One region of the Streptococcus sp. NLN64 genome, then DNA from elsewhere that is predicted to be linked to it. Evidence: predicted binding sites of a transcription regulator. Region 1 holds the regulator's gene; the other holds the start of a gene.
The links. Region 1 encodes CtsR, which represses protease genes until heat stress. Its sites were predicted from a motif close to TTGGTCAAAAAAGGTCAAANA; they were not measured.

Region 1 (3,424 bases):
TTCATCAGTTTCTTAGCCTTGCTAAATTCTTCATTCATCAAGGCCCTATCCAACTCTGTTAGGCCATTACTATCGTATTCAGAAGATCTCAAACTACGATTCTGAACCGTTGCGGCTGCCTCATCCAACAAATCAATGGCTGAGTCAGGCAAGCGTTTGGCGGTCAAATACCGCTTAGCTGTCTGAACAGCTGTTTTCAAGGCTTCATCCTCAATGGTTACCTGGTGATGCTCCTCATAACGCGGCCGGAGGCCCTGCAAAATCGCAAGGGAATCTGCCTCTTTGGGCTCTTCGATGGTCACCTTGGCAAAGCGACGAACCAAGGCCGCGTCTTTTTCAATATGTTTCTGGTATTCCTCTTGGGTGGTCGCACCAAGAGTACGAAGGCTACCACGCGCTAGGGCTGGCTTGAGAATATTGGCTGCATCAAGGGTCGAATCGATTCCACTACCGGAACCAATGATGGTGTGAAGCTCATCGATAAAGAGGATGATGTTGCCTTCCTTCTCGATGTCGTCAATGATGTTGTTCATCCGTTCCTCAAAGTCCCCGCGGAAACGAGTCCCGGCAATCACATTCATCAAGTCCAACTCCATAACCCGCATATCCTGCAAGGCCACAGGCACTTGACCATCTACAATCCGCTGCGCCAAGCCCAAGGCTAGGGCGGTCTTACCAACCCCAGAATCTCCAACTAGAACTGGATTGTTTTTGGTTTTTCGGCTCAGAATATGAACCATGCGGTCAATTTCTTCTTCACGCCCAACAACCGGCTCTAATTGACCGGCGCGGGCTGCAGCAGTCAAGTCACGGCTATAGTCTTCTAGACCACCACTTTGAGTCGTGGGCATGCCCATCATATTGGCCATTTGTTGGGAGGCTGGCCGGCTGCCACGGAAAAAGTTGCGGATGGATTTGATTTCATCCTTAGACCAGCCGACGCGGGCTTCGATGTCCTTCCGCAAGGCTTTCAATTTCTGGGCTTCCTGCTTGTCCTCTGGATCAAACCCAGATGCATAGAGGAGTTGTGTCGCCAGTGATTCATTTTCCTGCAAAAGAACAAGAAAAATGTGTTCTGTCCCAATTTCATCCTGTCCTAGGTGTTGGGCCAGATCCTCCGCGCGTTTAAAAATTTTTTCCATGAGTGGGGAGAAAGGAAAAATGGTCATTTTTTTCTCTTCACGATAGGGGTAACCGATTATCTCCCCTGCTTTTTCTTCTATAAGATCCAAATCAATGGACGCATCTTTAAAGGCCGAACCGACAATACTATAGGGGTTGACCAAAAAACCGGTTAGAAGGTGCCAGGTCTCGAGATGATCACGGCCATAATTATTGGCAAAGACATGGGCCACTTCAAGGGTTTCTATTAATGCATTTGAATACTTCATTCTTTATCCTCTTCTGTCAATTTCTTTTAATAAGTGGAGCATCATTTGGGTACGCAAACGGGGACCATCAGTGCCTAGGGCAGAATCCAGGGCTACGGCCATCAACCAAGTCGCTTCACGGCGTTCTAAGAGGCCTTCTTCAACGAGAAGCAGCAGGATATCCTCATAAACTTGCTCACTTAATTGCGAGTCCAATTTTTCCTGAAGTTCCTGCAACATTTGGTGGTGATTCGAGTAGGAAATCCGTCCAATCCGGATATAGCCACCACCACCTCGTTTGCTTTCAACAACATATCCTTTGCTTTCAGTAAAACGAGTTTTAATGACATAATTAATCTGACTTGGAACAACCTGAAAGAGTTCCGCTAGTTCACTGCGCTTGAGTACGGCCATTCCCATTTGTTCCAAAAGTTGCTTGATGTGCTCTTCAATATTATCGGAGGTATTTCTTGCTACCATGGAAGTCCTTTCTAATTTTGTGAGCATTCCATCCTAGTAACTTGGTCTCCCAAAGTACTTATTCGTAAACGAAATAAAAAAATGAAATCTGACTATATTTGACTTTTATTATATCTTAATTTTCCAAAGATTAAAAGTGGAAAGAGGCCATACAAGATTAGACTAGGACTAAGAATTTCAAACATTAACAATAAAAAAGGCAGGGCTCAAGTCCCCACCTCCTCTTTGTGCAAGTCCAGAAATCTCTGATTTCTGAATTTCCAAGAAATTAGTCTTGACCAAGAGCAGCAGCCATCGTTGCTGCAACTTCTGATTCAAAGTCGTTTGAAGCTTTTTCGATACCATCTCCAACTTCGAAACGTGCAAACGCAACAACAGAAGCGTTTACTGAGTCTAGGTAAGCTTCAACCGTTTTGCTGTCGTCCATGATGTAGACTTGTGCCAGAAGTGTGTAAGCTTGGTCAACTTTAGTGTTGTCTAGCATGAAGCGATCCATTTTACCTGGGATGATCTTATCCCAGATTTTTTCTGGTTTACCTTCAGCAGCCAATTCTGCTTTGATATCTTCTTCTGCTTGTGCGATCACTTCATCAGTCAATTGAGCTTTTGATCCATACTTCAAGAATGGAAGCGCTGGTTTATTAACCATTGCACGGCTTTCGTTGTCTTGCTCGATTGCGTGGTTCAATTGTGCCAACTCATCTTTAACGAATTGCTCATCCAACTCTTTGTAAGAAAGAACAGTTGGTTTCATCGCAGCGATGTGCATAGATACTTGTTTCGCAAGCGCTTCATCGCCACCTTCGATGACTGATATTACACCGATACGGCCGCCATTATGTTGGTAAGCACCAAATGATTGAGCGTCTGTTTTTTCCAACAAAGCGAAACGACGGAATGAGATTTTTTCTCCGATTGTTGCAGTTGCGTTTACGTAAGCTGCTTCAAGAGTTTCACCCGAAGGCATTACCAAAGCAAGTGCGGCTTCGTTGTCTGCTGGTTGACCTTCAGCGATCACTTTAGCAGTTTCGTTTACCAAGTTTACAAATTGTTCGTTTTTCGCAACAAAGTCAGTTTCTGCATTCACTTCAACAACTGCAGCAACGTTACCGTTTACGTAAACACCTGTCAAACCTTCTGCAGCAACACGGTCAGCTTTTTTAGCTGCTTTCGCCATACCTTTTTCACGAAGTAGTTCAATCGCTTTTTCGATATCACCTTCTACTTCAACCAAGGCTTTTTTGGCATCCATGACACCAGCACCAGATTTTTCACGTAGTTCTTTAACAAGAGCGGCTGTAATATTGGCCATTTGAGCTTCCTCCAAAAATTTTTTAAAAAAGGACAGGACGGAGGTCACTGCCCTTTGGGGTTACAAGATTATTCGTTTGATCCTTCAACTACTTCAACGATTTCTTCAATTGAATCTGCTTGACTAGCTGCTGCTGCCATTTCAGCTTCAACAGAAGCAACGTTATCTTCACCTTGACGACCTTCGATAACAGCATCTGCCATTTTCGCAGTGATCAATTTGACAGCGCGGATAGCGTCATCGTTAGCTGGGATGATAACAT
Region 2 (3,424 bases), on a different contig from region 1:
CATCTGTGATTTCACGTGGCACCCCATGACTGCCAGAGATCATGACATCAGCAACACTAAGACCTTTTCCACCCTCTTTCCATCCACCTTCCAATTGATGGGCTGTTAGCGCACCCCCTATAAAAATTATCAGGAAATTTAGACAAATCGGCCACCTTGATTTCTTTCTATCTAAATCCGAACAGAGGAACAAATAGGTCGTCAATTAGACTTTTACTTCGTGGATACGGAAATCATTAAAAAGCATTCTTAATCTACTCAAATGGATCAAGGATAGTGAACAAACTAATCTATTCCTGTAAAGTTTAGCATTTAATTTCACTATCCGGTGGGTACTTCTCTAACCTATTCTTCTTATACCTAAATACTAAAAAAGAGACTGGAACAGACATCTTTATGCCTGTCTCAGACTCTTTTTTCTTCTTTGTCGTTATTTTGCAGCTGCGTAGAGCTCTGATACTTTATTCCAGTTAACCACATTCCAGAAGGCTTTGATGTAGTCTGGGCGAAGGTTACGATAGCTTACATAATAAGCGTGCTCCCATACGTCCAAGCCTAAAAGTGGTTCTTGACCATTGGATACTGGGTTGTCTTGGTTAGGTGTAGAGACAACTTCCAATTTTCCTTCAGCGTTGAGCACCAACCAAGCCCAGCCTGAACCAAAGCGGGTTGCTGCTGCAGCGGCGAAGGCTTCTTTGAAGGCATCCATGGAACCAAAGGTTGCTTCAATGGCTGCTGCTAAATCCGCAGATGGAGCTGTAGCTTCTGGTGTCATCATTTCCCAGAAAAGGGAGTGATTGACATGACCACCACCGTTATTGATGACAGCCTGACGAATATCAGCAGGGATAGACTCAACATCTTTCAAGAGATCTAGAATATCTGCTGTCACTTCAGGGTGTTTTTCCAAGGCAGCGTTTAGATTGTTAACGTAAGCTTGGTGGTGCTTATCATGGTGCAAGTGCATGGTTTCTTCATCAATATGTGGTGCTAAAGCATCGTATGCATATGGTAATTCAGGTACTGTATAGGTCATACTCAATTTTACCTCTTTCTTTTTTCCTTAGTTCCATCATACTTCAAAAACGCTGTTATTTCAATTTTCCTGCTCGAGACCTTGCACCATCTCAATCATCAACAGATCCATCAAATAGGCCTTGTCATACAATCCCGTTTTCATATCATAATCCGTTTGAATCATTTTTTCATAGATCTTGCGTAGATAGCTGGTTGGGAGTGCTTGGCTATCTCTTTGGGCAAATCGAACTCGGTAAGGATTGTAACTAATCCCCGTCAATTTTTTCAATTCAGCCACCAGGTTGGCTTCAGTAGAGGGACTGAGGAACCGCACATAGAGAAAGAGGCGAAAATGGCTGAGTAATAGCGCAAGGATTTGGATATCATCTTTGCCCTGGAGCCGTAAATCCGCCATTAAAGACCTGGCTGCCTCCAACTTCCCCTGTAAAAGAAGACTAGAGAGATCAAAAAGATTGTCCTGTAAGGTTTTGGGGAGTAGCTGTCGCAGTTCTTCAACCGTCAAAGTAGCTAGATTGCCGTAGTCTTCCAGAAAGGCTAAGTTTTGACGAAGCAGGCTAACATTCAACATAGACTTCTCCAGCAAGACATCCTGTAAATCTGCCCCTAGCTTCCAACCTCGATTTCTTAACTCTTCCTGTAAAAAGGAACGAAAATCCTTCTCTTTGAGCTCTTTGGTTTCTAATAATAGGGCTTGGCGTTTGAGCAATTTAACCAAACGACGTTTTCCATCCAGCTTGCCTTCCGCAAAAATAAGAACCTTGGTATCAGCACTTGGATTCTGCACATAATCTTCAAAACGCTTGAGATCCTCATCTGACAAATAACGCTTCCGCCCCGTCGTCAAATCCAGAAAAGAATCCAAGACTACCCACTTATTTTCTGCAAAAAAAGGCAGACTTTCCAACTCTTCCTGAACCTGTACATAAGGAGTTTCCCGCATATCCAAGCGGCTCATACTTAAATCAGCTGGATCAAAGCCAATTTTACGGAGTACTTCTTCCTTTAGTAAAGAAAACTGCCCCACATCTTCTCCAGCAACAACAGTTAAAGCTGGAAAATCCCCTGCTGTCATTTTTTCTACTTGTCGAATCGCTGTCATGCTTCCCCCTTTTCTTCTATTCTAGCAAAAATTCCTGTTTCAGCCTATTTGAAATTTTTTAAAAAAACCTTGTGAAAAACTTTACAAACAATCTCGAATGCGCTATAATAATAAATGTGAAATACTTAACAAAGATTAGGAGAGTAGTATGACTGAAAAAACTATCACAAAAGAAGAAAAAGAACAACTAGCTCAAACTCATGTCGATGACTTGGTTTCTAAGGGATTGATTGCCCTTGAGGAAATGCGTAAGCTCAATCAAGAAGAGGTTGATTATATTGTGGCTAAAGCCTCTGTTGCAGCTTTAGACGCACATGGCACTTTGGCCATGCATGCCTACGAAGAAACAGGTCGCGGTGTTTTTGAAGACAAGGCAACTAAAAATCTTTTTGCTTGCGAGCACGTGGTTAACAACATGCGCCATACTAAAACCGTCGGAGTTATCGAAGAAGACGACGTTACTGGTCTTACCTTAATTGCTGAACCAGTTGGGGTTATCTGCGGAATCACACCGACCACGAACCCAACTTCAACAGCAATTTTCAAATCATTGATTTCTTTGAAGACTCGGAATCCAATCATCTTTGCCTTCCACCCTTCCGCACAAGAATCATCTGCACATGCAGCTCGTATCGTTCGAGATGCCGCTATCGCAGCGGGTGCTCCTGAAAACTGTATTCAATGGATTGAACAACCATCCATGGAAGCAACTGCAGCCCTTATGAACCATGCCGGAATTGCTACGATTCTAGCAACTGGTGGAAATGCCATGGTACGTGCTGCCTACTCTTGTGGAAAACCAGCCTTAGGAGTTGGTGCTGGAAATGTGCCAGCCTACGTTGAAAAAACTGCAAATATTCGCCAAGCCGCACACGACATCGTTATGTCTAAATCTTTCGATAATGGAATGGTCTGTGCATCCGAACAAGCAGTGATCATTGACAAAGAAATTTATGAAGAGTTTAGTGACGAATTCAAATCCTACCACACCTATTTTGTAAACAAAAAAGAAAAAGCTCTTCTCGAAGAATTCTGCTTCGGAGCTAAAGCAAATGGGAAGAACTGTGCCCTTGCCAAATTGAATCCGAATATCGTTGGGAAACCAGCGGCTTGGATTGCTGAACAAGCTGGCTTCTCCGTTCCAGAAGGCACCAATATCTTAGCTGCTGAAGTCTCACAAGTCGGTCCAAAAGAACCCTTGACTCGCGAAAAACTTTCTCCAGTTATTGCTGTTTTAAAAGCAGATTCTCGTGAAGATGGCCTAGACAAAGCTCGTCAAATGGTGGA

Region 2: a site for CtsR is predicted at 2,183-2,203, ahead of holA (DNA polymerase III subunit delta). Genes of this name have one in related genera too.

What each region holds. Positions count from the first base shown of each region.
Region 1 is NZ_JADXDQ010000013.1:28,107-31,530, reverse strand. Features, by position in the region: gene I2503_RS03355 (ATP-dependent Clp protease ATP-binding subunit) at 1-1,391, opposite strand, end outside; gene I2503_RS03350 (CtsR family transcriptional regulator) at 1,395-1,850, opposite strand; gene tsf (translation elongation factor Ts) at 2,119-3,162, opposite strand; gene rpsB (30S ribosomal protein S2) at 3,231-3,424, opposite strand, start outside.
Region 2 is NZ_JADXDQ010000033.1:16,048-19,471, reverse strand. Features, by position in the region: partial or broken gene I2503_RS09640 (family 1 glycosylhydrolase) at 1-146, opposite strand, end outside; gene I2503_RS06085 (superoxide dismutase) at 431-1,036, opposite strand; gene holA (DNA polymerase III subunit delta) at 1,097-2,137, opposite strand; gene adhE (bifunctional acetaldehyde-CoA/alcohol dehydrogenase) at 2,286-3,424, shown strand, end outside.